One region of the Kosakonia radicincitans DSM 16656 genome, then DNA from elsewhere that is predicted to be linked to it. Evidence: riboswitches for the same ligand, from Rfam matches in the RefSeq annotation. Region 1 holds a riboswitch; the other holds the start of a gene.

What was found. A riboswitch is a leader RNA that binds a small molecule or an ion and turns the genes downstream of it on or off. The one in region 1 is predicted to bind fluoride.
Region 2: another riboswitch for fluoride. It lies ahead of Y71_RS12995 (DHHA2 domain-containing protein); the one in region 1 lies ahead of Y71_RS30540 (hypothetical protein).

Annotation. Positions count from the first base shown of each region.
Region 1 covers NZ_CP018016.1:5,206,473-5,214,357, forward strand. Annotated here, with positions in the region: partial or broken gene Y71_RS31195 (plasmid SOS inhibition protein A) at 1,931-2,266, opposite strand; fluoride riboswitch at 2,463-2,537, shown strand; gene Y71_RS30540 (hypothetical protein) at 2,579-3,214, shown strand; gene Y71_RS25035 (2,3-bisphosphoglycerate-dependent phosphoglycerate mutase) at 3,282-3,968, shown strand; gene Y71_RS25040 (MutS-related protein) at 4,293-5,801, opposite strand; gene Y71_RS25045 (MutS-related protein) at 5,798-7,336, opposite strand; gene Y71_RS25050 (universal stress protein) at 7,526-7,885, opposite strand, start outside.
Region 2 covers NZ_CP018016.1:2,680,168-2,688,052, reverse strand. Annotated here, with positions in the region: gene fhuB (Fe(3+)-hydroxamate ABC transporter permease FhuB) at 1-1,320, shown strand, start outside; gene Y71_RS13000 (cyclic peptide export ABC transporter) at 1,350-2,963, shown strand; fluoride riboswitch at 3,177-3,245, shown strand; gene Y71_RS12995 (DHHA2 domain-containing protein) at 3,323-4,231, shown strand; gene Y71_RS12990 (adenine nucleotide alpha hydrolase family protein) at 4,228-4,653, shown strand; gene eno (phosphopyruvate hydratase) at 4,670-5,959, shown strand; gene uspF (universal stress protein UspF) at 6,228-6,662, shown strand; gene Y71_RS12975 (EAL domain-containing protein) at 7,200-7,885, shown strand, end outside.

The sequences.
Region 1 (7,885 bases):
GTACGTGTTGGTCAGTTGGTAAAAAGGTTGTTGAAACGGCAGTGCGTCAGCTCTGCCAGTTATGCGCTGCGCGCGTCACTTGGTACTCGTTTCACTCGAACGCAAGTGACGCCGCGCTCCTCTGCTCTCAATGCAGTCGTGGAAGATGCCCAAATGTTCCAAATGGTCATACCCACGCCGCAAAGTTTGCAACCGGAATTCAGCGTCTGAACGAAAGAGGAAACGTTGGCGAGAACCACCATTGAGATGAAAAGGCCATAAACAGGCATTGTAAGTAAAAGGACCTTCGTCGCTGTACGACCTCCGTTTTCAAAGGTTAAACGGAGTTACCGCCCGAAGGCTCCGTCTCTCAGGTCATGACGGTTTTGGCAAGCAATCACCCGAAGGCGTCCCTCTCAGATTGCAGGGACATTGGCATGTTGCTTTACGCAACGGTATAACGGAGCCATGTTAGATCAGAGTGCGATCCTTTATCAAGGTTACAACAGCAAAAAGCAAAGTTAGTATGTTCCGAAATTAAATCATGAAGGAGCAGTTTACGTTCGGATTCGATATCTTGAGACTATTTTGTCTTGCATGTACTCGGTGAAATACATTATCTCAGGATAAATAAATTCTTTAGTCAAACTATATAAATTCAATCCTCCCGAACTTCATCAATTTTTTCTTTAGGAATAACTATTTTTAATAACCATGAATTTCCCCTTTAAATCTGAAAGGCTTACCCCATCGATTTGCGATATTGTATCAAAAAGGTTCGCAGGATAAGCCTCATCATTAATCCCTTTTGAAAATAGCGATACACCCCTGATTTTTCACTCATTGATTTATAGGTAGTTGTTTTATTATAGCTTGATGTTCATTAAACATGTCGACATTATCTTAATTTCCGCTGCAGTTGGAGTCCATTTCGCCCTAGAACAATTTCAAAGATTAAAGAAAAGGCTTCAAAAAAATTTATTTCAGACACACTGAGACCCAATATCTTTAAATAAAAAAATTAAAGTTTTTATTTTATTTTTAGCCCAACCTTAAATTATAATAAATTAAGAGAAATTTACATTTTCAAGATAGTCATCAATCTTTTTAAAAGAACCACATCAAAAGGGTCAGCGATATAATTTTCATAATTCACCCCATAAAAATGACAGCTTTTATAATACACTTCTTAGCAAAAATTTCGCTCTACTTGAATTACTCCAAGAAATTTCGAACTTTGCATTACATCTAATTTACTATCTGGAACATCCCAAGTCATGAAAGCAGCAGCATCAGTTAGCTCATCTGAATTTTTTCTGTAGCAAAATACAGAGCAACTAATGGGCTTTTTTCCAGTCTATAACCTTGTCGATAAACCATAGCGTTACGCAGCCACATGAAGATCATTTTCATTCATAGTATACTCGCTGATAATATTTACATCAGTGATCTGTTCCCAGTTGTTCGTGTCAACGCAAAGCCTCTTCTCCTGCCTTACGGCGGGTAAACTGCTACTCTGATGTTGTCGAGACATAGAGTTGGCCCTGTGATGCGCCTCCTTTCATTCACCCAGAGTAGCCCCCAGCGGTCGGGAAGTTCATCAATGGTAATGACATCCTCCAGACACAGAAAATAACAAAAATCGCCCATCCCCCCACTGCCCTGTGGGGTTTCAGCCGGTCACGCAGAAAATCTGCCCGTGACACTTTCACCTACACCACCACGCTGGCCGCTTTGAATCCCCGCCGGCAGCCCCATGCGTCTGCCTGTTCGTTTTCCCTTAACGCGCCGACTTCGATAAAGGCAACATTGCCCACTGACCGCCCCTGCTTTCGGTGCGCAGCGACCAGCGACGGGCAATGTCTGCCAGTTCCATATGTATCATATGCCCTCCAAGCTGGTTCAGCTTGGAGGGCACGCGCCAGCGGTCAGCCGCACGCGGGCCGTCAGGCTACTCCTCCACCGTGTCCCGGGGGCGGAGAACACACCCAAAGTGGATCACCGCGTCCTGGTGCCACCTGAGTTCCGCCAGCGAGGGAAAGCGCCTGCGCCACTGCCAGAACATCGATGCCAGTTCGTCCGACCAGCGCGAATACTATGCTCCCACCGTTTCCGGCGACTGAACACTCAGATCAGCCCGCGCGACCAGGCTCTGATGCAGCATGGCCTCATGGCACCAGCGTTTATCTTCCTTCCGCTGTACCTTGTGCCAGCGCAGATTCACGCGTTTTTCCACACGGGGCTGGTTACGCCAGACCACATCCGGGAACAGACACTGCTGCACCACCTCCGACAGGGGCGAAAGGTGAATGATGATTTTCGTCCGCGAATGGATAACTCATCAGGATATTCACCAATTTTTTTTCGTTCTGCGGGAGAGCGAATATCAAGTTAACAATACCTGCCTGTTTCCCGTTGTAACACATCGCTGATATGGCATGCCGTAATAAATATTGATTTCAGAGAAAGTCTCATTTAAGCTCAATCCATAAGGTGATGGTGCTCCACCTTTCCCAACCGCCAGTACTTTCAAACTGGATGATGACGCCTGATATACAATATCGCTGTTTCCTTTTAAGCATGTATGTCAGGTGTTTCTATGCGAAATTCAGACAATTTCTTCTCATTCCACAAAACGCCCTTGTCAAAATGTTCTCTTTTCATTCATGTTATTGGGCTGCGCTACACTGTCTGTAGTGTTCCAGCTTCGGCCGACCCGCTTAACCACATCGGCGGACCAGCCCCCCATTATCGTCCAGGAAAATTCACCTGCTCGACAACGAAGAATCAAGAAACCATCACCACATTACGTGAAATTTCGGACCTGAATAATGACGCATTCGTTTGCGGACTTCGTTACAGTCGTCTAAAAACTGGTGCCCCCTGCGGCAGAGAGCGCATTGAAAAATACAATCAGTTGAGCGTATTGAAAACGCTATGGGTGAGGCGGCAGTCTTTATCGGTAAGCCAGCCTTTAAAAAAGCCAGTCCTGTACCTACCCCATACCTTCGATCTGGGGGCTATAAGGAGGTCCTCTGTGAATCCTAAAATACTCTTACTATCAACGGTCATCGGAATACTGACAACTTGTCTGGTTTTCCTAATCTCAGATGTATTTTTTTCCGCACTTCCTGATGATTACGTGGCAATCGCTATTGCCCTTTTCATCGGGAGTAGCAGCCATTTGCTGGTCCGCCATTTTCTCAGCAGAACATCGAAAAAAAAAGGTTATTAAACGTGAATGCCAGGAAAACCCTGGCAATTTATTGATACGTACTATTAACAACAACGGGTTCTGGGTCATGGGAAAAATAATTTTGCTCCGACATGGCGAAAGTGAATGGAATCAGCAAAATCGTTTTACAGGATGGACAGACGTTACGCTGACCAGGAGAGGAGAAGAAGAAGCCCGACATGCAGCCAGGCTCATAAAACAGGCTGGTATACAGATAGATTCAGCCTGTACATCTGTTCTCAACCGGGCAATACATTCACTTTGGTTGATAATGGAGACACTGAACCTGTTATGGCTGCCAGTGAGTAAAACCTGGCGGTTGAATGAACGTCATTATGGCGCCCTGCAAGGGATGAGGAAAGATGAAGCGGCACAACAAATGGGCGAGGAACTGGTGTATCACTGGCGAAAAAGTTACCGAGGTATTCCGCCTTTGCTTGCGGCAGCCCCACAACTTCTCCATCGCGAAGCCCGCTATCACCATATTGCTCTGTCAGATCTCCCAAAAGGTGAAAGTCTTGAGATGGCACTACGAAGAGTTATACCTTACTGGCAGCATGTCATCGCTCCCCGCGTCGTCAGCGGAGAAACATTATTACTGATCGGCCATGCCAATATGCTTCGGGCTCTGACAATGTACCTTGAGCAGACAGACGAAAATAATGTAATGGATCTGCATATCCCTACGGGTGTCCCAGTCCTTTATGAAATGAGCGAAGACAAAACCATCAGTGGTCGCTATATACTGGAGTAAGTTACGATATTCTGTGGGTTTAAGTGTTTTATTTATAATTCATTATTAGCAATGATTATCTGCGTATCACTAGTATGTGTCCATATGTTGCCGGACCGTTCCACCGTGCCCCAGCGTGGAGTTTTTATGTTACCACTGGATTGTATGGTGGTATGACAATGCTCTCCACTTTTCCTTCTGAAGACGAGGCATTTAGTCAGAACAGCAATTCTTTTATTAATAACACCATTCTATCGATTCACTACTGATGAAAGCGGCTGGCCATTTAATGATGGCAATGCTTTAAAAACACATCCCTGTTCTGTTTTTATCAGGAACAGAGGATCATGCAAGCTCATCAGATGTAAAAACCGCCTGATATAAGTCTTCACCAAAGCTAGTATCCATCGGTGCTCCCTCCTCGATCCTGAACGTCCTTTCACCATCGTCTCGTCTTTCAGCACACAGATATTCGGTATCTGGATGGAATTCCTGATAAAACGCGCAGGCAAACTCTGAACAATGGGTAACAAAAAAAATTTTTACCCTGCTCTCTGCAAGCGCCATCACAATCCCCCTGATAATATCAGCCCCTTCCCGGCTGTTGGTCGCTGAAAACGACTCATTGAACAGGACAAGATCGTCTTGTTCCAGAAGATCAACGATATCGCGCATACGCAGGAGCTCTTCATCCAGTTTTCCACTAACCATAGAGCTATCCTCTTCACACTTATAGTGAGTAAAGATTTGACCGCAAATATTGGTACAGAAATACTCAGCCACGACAAACATTCCGCTTTGCATCATTATCTGTGCCAGTCCAATACTACGTAAAAAGGTAGACTTCCCGCCCTGATTTGCACCGGTAATAATGAATGTGTTTTTATTATCAGTCTTTAATGTATTGCCGACGATATTCTTGTCTGATGTAAGCCCCAGACAAACATCATACAACGATTCAAAAACCAGACGACGCTCTCGTTTATATACAGGAACAGGGAAACACTGGGGTAAATTGCGTTTATTTAATTCTTCAGCAAGGTTAATGCAGCACACATAAAATCCTAGCTCTGCACGCAGTGATTTGAAAAAATTCCGTAAATGCTCTGTAGACTGCGCCATTGCACTAGCAACCAGTACCAGTCCCTCATCCCGTAAATCGCTAAGTGCTCTGAAGCCATTTTCATCACGAGGGGCTATTTGAACCGAGTAATGTTCAGGTCTCCTTGAGAAAATGCGCCTGAACCAGCACTTATCCGGCGAGTTGGGTTCTCTGAGAATATACTCGTCTCCACGACTTCCCGGACCAAGCTTGGCACTCATTAATACGCCTCTTTTGAAGTCCATCTGTTTAAGATGTTCTTCTATACCCCTCAGATAATCCTCATTCAGTTCCTGGATAATCATCTTCAGGAGGCGTGTCATTCCGGATGAATCAAAAAAATAAATATTTTTTTCAGCAATAGCTCTGACTTTCTTTAAATTTTCAAGAAAAAAACGAGTGAAGGAAATTGACTGATGAAGCATTGCTGAGGGGGAATGACCAAATACAATGTAGTGAAGTTTTTCTTTCTCCATCGCCAGGCACTCAACAACCGCCTGATAAAATTCACTGATAATATTTGAGTTATAAAGACAGTCACGCAAAATAGCCTGTCTGTACTCAATACACGGAACGTCAGCAAGCGACTGAGAACAGGCTTTTTCGACCACTGAATATAAAAACTCATCCCCAGCAGAAAGACTCTGGAATAATACATCCAACCCCAGATCTCTCACCTGGATATTGAAATTATCCGGGAAGATATCATCCAAAACAAAATCAGCATCTTTATACATCAGATATACGTTCATCCATTCAACTCCCCTTTTATTTTTTCATATGTCAGACCATACTTCTGAACCAATGTCGCTGACCACGCCACGCCATCCGAAGGTTTTCTGGCAATCCTGTAGGTTCGTGAAGCCCTTTCATCATTTTCCACCGTACTCATCATACTGACGATAGCCCGATCCAGTCTGGTGAGTTCATCGATAAAAGTCACACATACACAAAGTGCATCCAGCATCACTATTTTTTTAATAATTTGGGTTCCAAGGTATAACGCGTCGTGTGAAGTTGTTGAGGTAAAAATCTCATTCATGATAATAAGGCTTTTTGATGTAGCCACATCAAGTATAGATTTGATCCGTACAAGGTCGTCATACAATTTACCCCTAAAATCATGAATATTTTCGCTTTTTTCAAAATGAGTAAAAATATTATCGACCAGAAACAAATTCGCATCCTCTGCGGGAACGTATAGCCCCAGCAAAGCCAGATAGTGCAACTGTCCGATCATTCTGGCAAATGTGGTTTTCCCTCCCTGATTAGGGCCAGAAACAACTAAAATGCGTTCACGTTCCCGCAACTGAAAATCATTACATACTACATTCTCTTTTTTCTTCAGAAGTGAATAAGCAAGAGCCAGATCAAATCCGTTGGTGACTGTTATATTTTTATTATTAACATTTATCTCAGGAATACAAAATGATAATCCAGCGTTCTGAAAGTTGCGGAAATATTCGATGCTGGCAAGATAAAACTGGATTTCACGTTCAAAAATGTTCAGTGTATGACTCTGATAATCGCTTCTGGTTTCAATAAACGTATCGAGTTCAGAAAAAACAGACGGAAAAAGTCTGGCAACGCACTCCAGAATCCTGGCTTCAACATTAGTCATGACAGTGTCATGACTCTTAAAATCAAGTTTAACCGTTACATCACGTTGTTTGAATTTTGAGAAAACACTAATAATCTTATCGCTATAGTTTATTTCATCTGCATGGTGTTCCACATTGATTGTGTCACCTTTAATTCTGAGATTATAGCGAATTCCCTCAAGATTATCTTTTATCCGGCTTGCCATTGCGGATAAACTTTTGAAATTCTCACTATCAATGTATCCGGAAAGATAATTTCTAAAATTTGTCATACCGGACGACCGAAGTAACAACGAGCTTAAATGCTCCCGGAATTTTGTAACCGACTGACAATAAAGTAGTATACACTCAAGTTCCCAACGTTTTTGCTGATAATGATAGTACCGGCACTCCTTTTTCCCAGAAATCTCTCTAATTTTCTGCATGTCAGATGAGAATTCCTTTATAGCACTATAGAGATTTTCATTTCCAACATCCTGAATTATGCCCTGCCGATAGTAGATATCGTCAAGATATTCTAATGGTGAATAAAAAAATGGTTTAATATTATACACTTCCCGATCATGAGTTATCGAAGTGATAACTTTATCAAGGTTCAAATCAGCAAAACATGCAGGTTCATTTTTTCTGAGTGTATGCTGACGGTTTCCGTCGAGTGTGGCATACAATATGCTTATAAATTCCATCTTTTCTCCAGACTGACTTTGTTGCCATATTATCCATTGAATATAAAAATCATTTACATTCACATATTAAATTGCATGACATGCTAAAATGGTCACAGTATAAAAATGGAGGCTATCATGGACTATTTAATAATGACGTTAATTCTCCTTTCACTGGGCCTGATTTGTGTTTTTGCTTTCTCGCTATGGTCACTGAACCGAACTTCTCGTAAAAAAAACACAAGGAAATAAATCTGTTGCGTACCATCCAATGAGAATATTCTCATGGGTAACTGTTACCGGGCAAGGGGCATGGTCCACCACCTGTCGAGCAACTGAACCCAACAACCACTGAGAAAACTGTTTTTTTCCTCTGTGCCCGACCACAATATGATCGATACCATGACCATCGGCATAATGCAGAATCTGTTCTGCCGGATGCCCTGTGGCAATATGTAATCTGGTTTTTTTTTTCATTTCCGGATACTGTTTCCTCAGATTTCTCATCCTCTGATAGAAGTAGGATTGTGTCCGACTCACAAAATCCTGCATCTCAACCTCACCGCCAAA
Region 2 (7,885 bases), 2.5 Mb from region 1:
AGCCTTGGCGCCTCAGCGCTGCGCATACGGAGTATGGCGGTTCTGCTGGCGCTGGTCATGAGCGCCTTCACCATCAATGCTGTTGGCGTGATCGGCTTTCTCGGCCTGGCAGCGCCCCATCTGGCCCGCTTCGGCGGCGCGCGAACATCACGCCAGATGCTGCTACATACGGCACTTATGGGGGCCGGGTTGCTGTGGTTTACCGATCAGTGTGTCGCGCGGGTCTCGCTGGCGAATGGCCAGCTACTGCCCGTCGGTATGCTCACGGCGGTGACGGGCGGCCCGCTGCTGATGTTGCTGGCGCGCTTCTCCAGATCGGGAACGTCTCCAGTAACTGCGCCGGAACCCGCGGCTCCAGTAACCGCCGGCGCCGCATTGTTCTGGGTGTCCGGCACCCTTTTCCTGCTGGCGGTGGTGGTGTCGCTCTATACGGGCCACGGCCTGCAGCAGTGGAGTTGGGCCAGCCCGGACGAACTCGCCCATCTGCTGCCGCTGCGGGTGCCGAGACTGCTGGCGGCGCTCAGCGCTGGTGCACTGTTAGCTGGCGCTGGCGTACTGATGCAGCGGGTCAGCGGTAATCCGTTGGCCAGCCCGGAGGTACTGGGTATTGGAGGCGGTGCCGCCATGGGCGTCATGGCATGGGTTGTGCTTTTCCCCGCCAGCAGCGGCGGGCTGCTGCTGAGCAGCCTGAGTGGGGCAACGCTCAGTCTGCTGCTGACGCTGTGGAATAGCCGTCGCGGAGCGTTTAACCCGCAGCGAGTCTTGCTCAATGGACTGGCGCTGAATGCCTTGTGTCAGGCCACCGTCAGCCTGGTGATGCTCAATAATCTCACGGCAAGCGCCATGTTGCTGCCGCTCATGACCGGCAGCACCTACTACATCAGCGCGCCGCTGGCAGAGATCCTCTTTGCCTCAACGCTGCTATTACTGGCCGTGGTTCCGCTATTTCGCCGCTGGCTGCTGCTGTTGCCAATGGGCAGTATTGCCGGTTCGCTCGGTGTCTCTTTGCCGCTGGCGCGGGTTGCTGTATTGAGCCTGGCCGCCGTAATGACCGGACTGGCGACATTACTGGTGGGACCGGTATCGTTCATTGGCCTGTTGGGCCCACATCTGGCGCGCAGGCTCGGTGCCAAAACGCCGCTCTCGCAGCTGTATGCCGCAGCCCTGCTGGCCGCCACCATCATGACGTTTGCTGACTGGATTGGGCGCAATGGCCTCTATCCACGTCAGTTGCCTGTAGGGCTGGTCGCCTCGCTGATTGGTGTCCCGTTGCTGATATGGCCACTGCTGCGGGGCAAAGTATCCCGGCAGGCTGAATAAAGAATGTGCATAAAGTGAAAGGAATACAGATGTCGGTATTGATAATGGTCTTCAGGATGGTTCGAGGCTGGCTTATCCTCGCCACGATCGCTGGGCTGATCAGCGGTTTTTGTAATGCTACGCTGCTGGCAATGATTAACCACAGCCTTAACCAGCCTCTGTCCGCCGCCTGGTTCAGCCCCGGTGTCGACTTCGCCCTGCTGACCCTGCTGATGCTGGCCAGCCGGGTTATCTCTCAAACGACATTTATGTCGCTGGGCCAAAAGGTGAAAGCCCGACTGCGTAAACAACTGGTCCGGAACATCAGTGAAACCAGTTGGCTGCAGCTGGAAAAAGCCGGAATGGCGAAAGCGTTATCGGCATTGACGCAGGATCTCGATACGCTGGTAGTCTTTTTTGTTAGCCTGCCTAACCTTTGTATCTATGGTGCAGTGATCGCTGGCTGCCTCATCTACCTTGGCAGCCTGTCGCCGAGCGTTCTGTTGCTGGCTATCGTTGCCATCCTGCTGGGAAGTTTCGGCTATCGTGCGGCTCAGGGCCCGGCAATGGGGCTGTTGCGCACGTCGCGTCAACGGGAAGATACGCTGATTCAGCAGTGTAAAAAATTGTTCGATGGCGCACGGGAGTTCAGGCTCAATACCATGCGCCGCCAGCAGTTTGTTGGCAGTGAGTTGTCCCATACCATTGAAGCCGTATGCCGGGAGCGCACCCGGGGGTACGCACTGTACGGTCTGGCCAGCAGTTGGGGCAGTATTCTGTTTTTTGCCTTTATCGGAGTCGTACTCTTCGGGCTGCGCGACATGCTGGCACTGGATACCCGAACGTTGACTGGCTATATCATGGTCTTCCTGTATATGGTGGTTCCGGTGGAAGGCATCCTCTCTGCTCTGCCTGCCATCGCAGGTGCCCGGATCGCAATGCAGCGGGTCCAGCAACTTACCACCGGATTAAGCCCGGAAATTTCCCCGAAAACGTACGCGGCAGAACCATTTACCTCTCTGGCACTGGAGAATATTCACTACCAGTATCAGGGTGAAGATGGGGAACGTTTTTCCCTCGGCCCGTTGAGCCTGACCTTTACGCCCGGGGAGCGTGTCTTTATCGTTGGCGGCAACGGTAGCGGTAAAACCACGCTGGCAAACTTGCTGGTGGGGATCTTCCCCGCTGACAGCGGCCAGCTATGGCTGAATGGCAACCCTGTCGCGGCAGACGATCTCCAGCACTGGCGTCAGCACTTTTCAGTGATTTTCAGCGATTTCTTTCTCTTTGATGATGTTGTGTTCGTCACCGATCGGACGCAGTCACAGGTTGAGCATCTTCTTAACCTGCTCAAACTTAAGCATAAAGTCAGCTTTAACAACGGGCGCTTCTCTACCGTCGCACTCTCTCAGGGGCAGCGTAAAAGACTGGCCCTGTTGCAGAGCTGGCTGGAGAACCGCCCGATCTATCTGTTCGATGAATGGGCTGCCGACCAGGATCCGGAGTTTAAGGCCGTTTTCTATCTCGAGTTGCTGCCAATGCTGAAAGCGGAGGGGAAAACCGTGATCGCCATTACTCATGACGATCGCTATTTCCATCTGGCGGATCGGCTCATTAAGCTGGAGTCGGGTAAGATTGTCGAACACTCGCCTCTGGTAGCGTGAGAAGGCCGCTCAGCTTTTGCAGAGCAATGTCACGGCCACCAGTCATCAAACAGCCGGGGCGGCAGCCTGACATTACATGGCGCCGCGCCCGACAATTGCAGGGATGCACTGAAATCAGCCCAGCGTGACATTTGAGCCGTCTGTTGAACCCGTGGCAATTAAGTATTAACCAGCCGAAATGGTGGCTGACAGCTTTGTTCTTCTGACCTATACTGCCTGCAAGGTGATGGCGTTCCACCTTTCCCAACCGCCCCGTCCGGGGCTGATGACGCCTGATATGACTCTTGATTTTCAGGAGGTATGTCAGGCCGTCGATAAATCCTTCCGGCCTGTGTACTTCCCTTAACGGGGATACATCTTTGATTAATGTTTTTGGTCATCTTAACCCTGACAGCGACGCTGTCTGCACCGCAGCCGTGACGGCGGGCTGGCTCAACCGGTGTAATCGTCCTGCCCGTGCCTGGCGGCCCGGTGAAGCGAATCCTGAGACACGCTATATTTTTGAAGCTGCCGGGCTCTCCCTGCCGCCCCTGCTTGATATTCCACTGAAAGGTGAACCGGTATGGCTGGTCGATTTTACCGAACCGGCACAGGGGCCTGCTGATCTCCTCCAGAGCAATATCATCGGGATTATCGACCATCACCGGCTTGGCGGTCTGGTCACGCAACTGCCGCCGGAGGTCTGGATAAAACCGGCAGGCAGCAGCGCAACAGTACTCTGGCTGCTGATGGATGCAGAAATGCGCCGCACAATGCCCCCGACTCACGCCATCCTGCTTCTTGGCGCGCTGCTCAGCGACACCGTTAATCTGCGCTCACCCACCACGACGGAAGACGATATCCGTACAGCCACTGAACTCTGCGTTCTGTCGGGAGTAAAACGTAAGGCGTTTGCCCGCGGGCTATTGGCAGCCAAAACCGATATCACCGGACAGTCCACAGAACAGCTTCTGCATAAAGACCTTAAGACCTTTTCGCTCGCCGGCACGGATGTGCGTATCGCACAACTGGAGGTGAGTTCACCAGGCCAGGTCACTCCCGTACTGGATGAACTGCAAAATGCGATGGCGCAGATGGCGGTGACAACCGGAGCCGGACTTATCGTGCTGATGGTGACTGATATCCGTGAATACTTTTCAACACTGTATTTCGCCGGGCCGGAGAGTGGCAACGCGGCGCCCTGCTCCGTGCCGGACATGGTCAGCCGGAAGAAACAGCTTCTGCCCTGGCTGGAACACTTCCTCAATCAAAGCCGGAGACAGCCATGAAAATCTACACACATGCACTTGTTCTTGTTCAGGGGAAAGAGGATGGCGTCCCCCTGCTCGCACTGGCGGCAACTCTGTCCCGCCTGCTGCAAATGAACATCACACTTGCTCATATCTGTAATGACTATCGGGAGATGAACTACATATCGGACGGCCTGATGGACGATGCCGTATCAAAAGACGTTGTTCAGGCGAAGGCGTTGTTCAGTGAGCTGACGTCCTCTGTGGCGGAGCACGTTGACGCGCGAGAGCTGGTCACCATGCGGCGTTTTGAAGATGTACAGAAATGCATTACCGACACCGGTGTGGACCTGGTGATTGCAGGCCACCGGAACCGTTTTATGGGAGCACTGACGTCCCGTTCGGCTGAATACGTTAACCACCTGAACGTAGACGTTCTGATTAAACACATTCACGACTGAGCTACAGGAGAACTGTATGAATTTTCTACTTGAAAAAGTCACGGCCCGCGAAATTCTCGACTCTCGCGGTAATCCCACGGTTGAGGTGGACGCTTTTACTTCAGATGGTCAGATGGCACGTGCATCGGTACCGTCCGGGGCCAGTACCGGCTCAAGAGAGGCAACTGAACGCCGCGATGGTGATCCCGGGCGTTTCGGCGGGAAAGGAGTCCGTGATGCCGTTAAGGCCGTGGAGACAGAAATTTGCGACGCCGTCAGGGGAACCGATGTGCGGGAGCAGCGGCGACTGGATAATCTGATGCGGGAACTGGACGGTACGGAGAACAAAAGCCGACTTGGTGCCAATGCCATTCTGGGTGTTTCGCTGGCGGTGGCCAGACTGGCCGCTCAGGTCACCCGTCAGCCACTTTACCGCTATCTCGGCGGACTCAATGCCAGCCTTTTGCCCGTTCCGTGTATGAATATTATTAACGGTGGCGTTCATGCCCGTGGTCAGGGAGCCGATTTTCAGGAATTCATGATAGCACCGCACGGTGCTTCAACGCTGGCAGAGGCCGTTCGTCAGGGCAACGAGGTCTATCAGACTCTGCGCCAGATCCTGCTGTCCCGGAACCTCTCCGCTGCGGTGGGCGATGAAGGGGGATTTGCTCCGGCCGTCTCCTCGAACCGTGAGCCGCTGGAATTCATTGTTCAGGCCATTGAGAAAGCCGGTTACCGACCGGGGGAAGATATCAGTATCTGTATGGACCCGGCATCCAGCGAATTTTACCGTGACGGGAAATATCACCTTCGCACCGAAAACAGCGCCCTGAGCGCTGAAGAGATGACGGATTATTATGGTGAACTGATGAGCCACTTCCCCATTGTCCTGCTTGAAGACGGGCTCGCCGAGGATGACTGGGCTGGCTGGAAACATCTGCATGAGAAACTTGGCGGACGCGCCGAACTGGTCGGTGACGACCTTTTCGTAACGAATGTGAAGTATATCCGCCGGGGTATTGAAGAAAACCTGGCCAGCGCGGCGCTCATCAAACTCAACCAGATTGGTACGTTGAGCGAGACGTTCGACGCGGTTTCACTGTGTCATGAACACGGATGGGGCGCTTTTATTTCGCACCGCAGCGGTGAAACCATGGACACGTTTATCGCCGACATGACGGTGGCATTGCGGGCGGGGCATCTGAAAACCGGCGCGCCATGCCGCGGCGAACGTATTGAAAAATACAATCAGCTTATGCGCATTGAGCAGGAACTGGGCAATGAAGCCCGATATGCAGGCATCAAAGCTTTTGTTCGCCGTGCCTGACCGAAATCATCATGGCATCTGCCGTGTGTATGCCGGTGAAAACCGGCATACACCCTTCAGGTTATATTCACCTGAACAAGCATGATAATGAAACTGACTCCGACTTTATTACTGTCCGAATGAATCCTTCTGATTTTGATGTACCTTCCCACGGTATGTTTCATCTTCGATAAGGAGTGAAATGGAATCAAAATTTGGCTGCAGGTACACATTTTTTAATTGTAAAGAGACTATTCTCAACTAAACAAAATAATACAGGAGGTCTAAAGTGTACAATTCTATTCTGGTTCCCATCGATATCTCTGAAACAGAGCTGACCCACCAGGTCATTCCCTTTGTTCAGGCGCACGCTGTGATGAATACCGCCAGAGTGCATTTTCTCACGGTTATACCTTCGTTACCGTATTATTCAACGTTGGGTCTGGCCTATTCGATTGAAATGCCGAAAATGAAAGAAATACAGCATGCTGCATTATCAAAACTGGATGAGCTTGCTAAGCAATTCAAATTGCCATCCGAAAAGATCCAGACCCATGTTGCAACCGGATCACCAAAGGATCAAATCCTCAAGCTTGCCGATTCGATTAATGCGGATTTAATCATCATTGCCTCCCATCGACCGGATATCTCTACCTATCTGTTGGGTTCAAACGCTGCAGCAGTGGTGAGACACGCCAGATGCCCTGTTCTGGTCGTTCGGTAACATGTTCCGGCGGGCCAGGAAAAGGCCCCCGGAGAAGACAGGAGTTTCATGCTTTCTCCTGAGGCGCGACAAGACCAGAGGAACCGGGCACAGTTAACGGAAAGAACCCGGTGGCGTATGTGATATTTTCGGTTTTCCACACAGCCAGGCTTTGATAACACAGCTGTAATTTCTAACTGTCGTATGGTTGCAATGCTGCGCAAGATCGTTGCCTGGCTGCATACACTCTGACCAGAGACTCCCCCTTTTCACGGGGTTGGATGACCCTGTCAAAATTTCCCGAAAAGTCAGGGAATTGCCAGAATATTTAGCCAGACTGAAGCCGGTTATTCCTGATTATGACTCGGGGTAAGGGTCACAGGTATCGCCGAATGAGGGAATGGGTATACATTACTGATAAAGTCCAGAACCGTACGGCCGATAATCACGAAAACTGTTGTTTACCTCTCATGTCACAATGCGATGGCAGGAGTATGGTCAATATTATGCAAAGCGTTCACGCCGGATAACCATAACGACAGGGGGATGCTGTCAATAATGCCAATGCAAATACTGAAAATTATCCACCACCGGATCAGTATCTACACGCTTTCAATAGTCTTAACATTCGGCGTTCTGTACGGCACAGGACAAGGGGTTTATTATTACTATATCCATGAAAAAATGGAAGATTATGCTGATTCAATTCTGGCACGCAGTGACAGCCTGATCGAGCAGGTAAAACTGATTGATGGACTTCGACAGGAGTTCGCAGTCTATGAGCCATGCAGTAGCCAGTACCTGAATGCGCTGCGAAAACAGCTCTGGCCCTACCCTCTGATTAAGGATATCGCCTATGTTGATGATGAGAAAATTATCTGTTCAGCCCTCTGGGGAAAACTGAATTCACCTGTTTCTTTAAATATATTCAGAAATAAGGTTAATCGGGGTAGTTATACCTGGGTATTTGACGCATTGATAGAAGAGAACATTACCGCAGATGTTCTTTACACCAATAACTTCGCCATAACGGTTTCTCCCTTTGCCTTCAAGCGTTTCTGGGAGGAAGCCAATAAAATGGATTTTGATGCTGTCATAGGTGATTTTAACCACGAAAATCATTTTTTCATGATTGGCAAAAACACGCAATTACTGGAATCGGTAGAGCATAATAAAGCTCATTCTTTGTTGTACTTTACTGAACACTCCTGCAACAGGGTGAATGATATTTGTGTTATTACCGG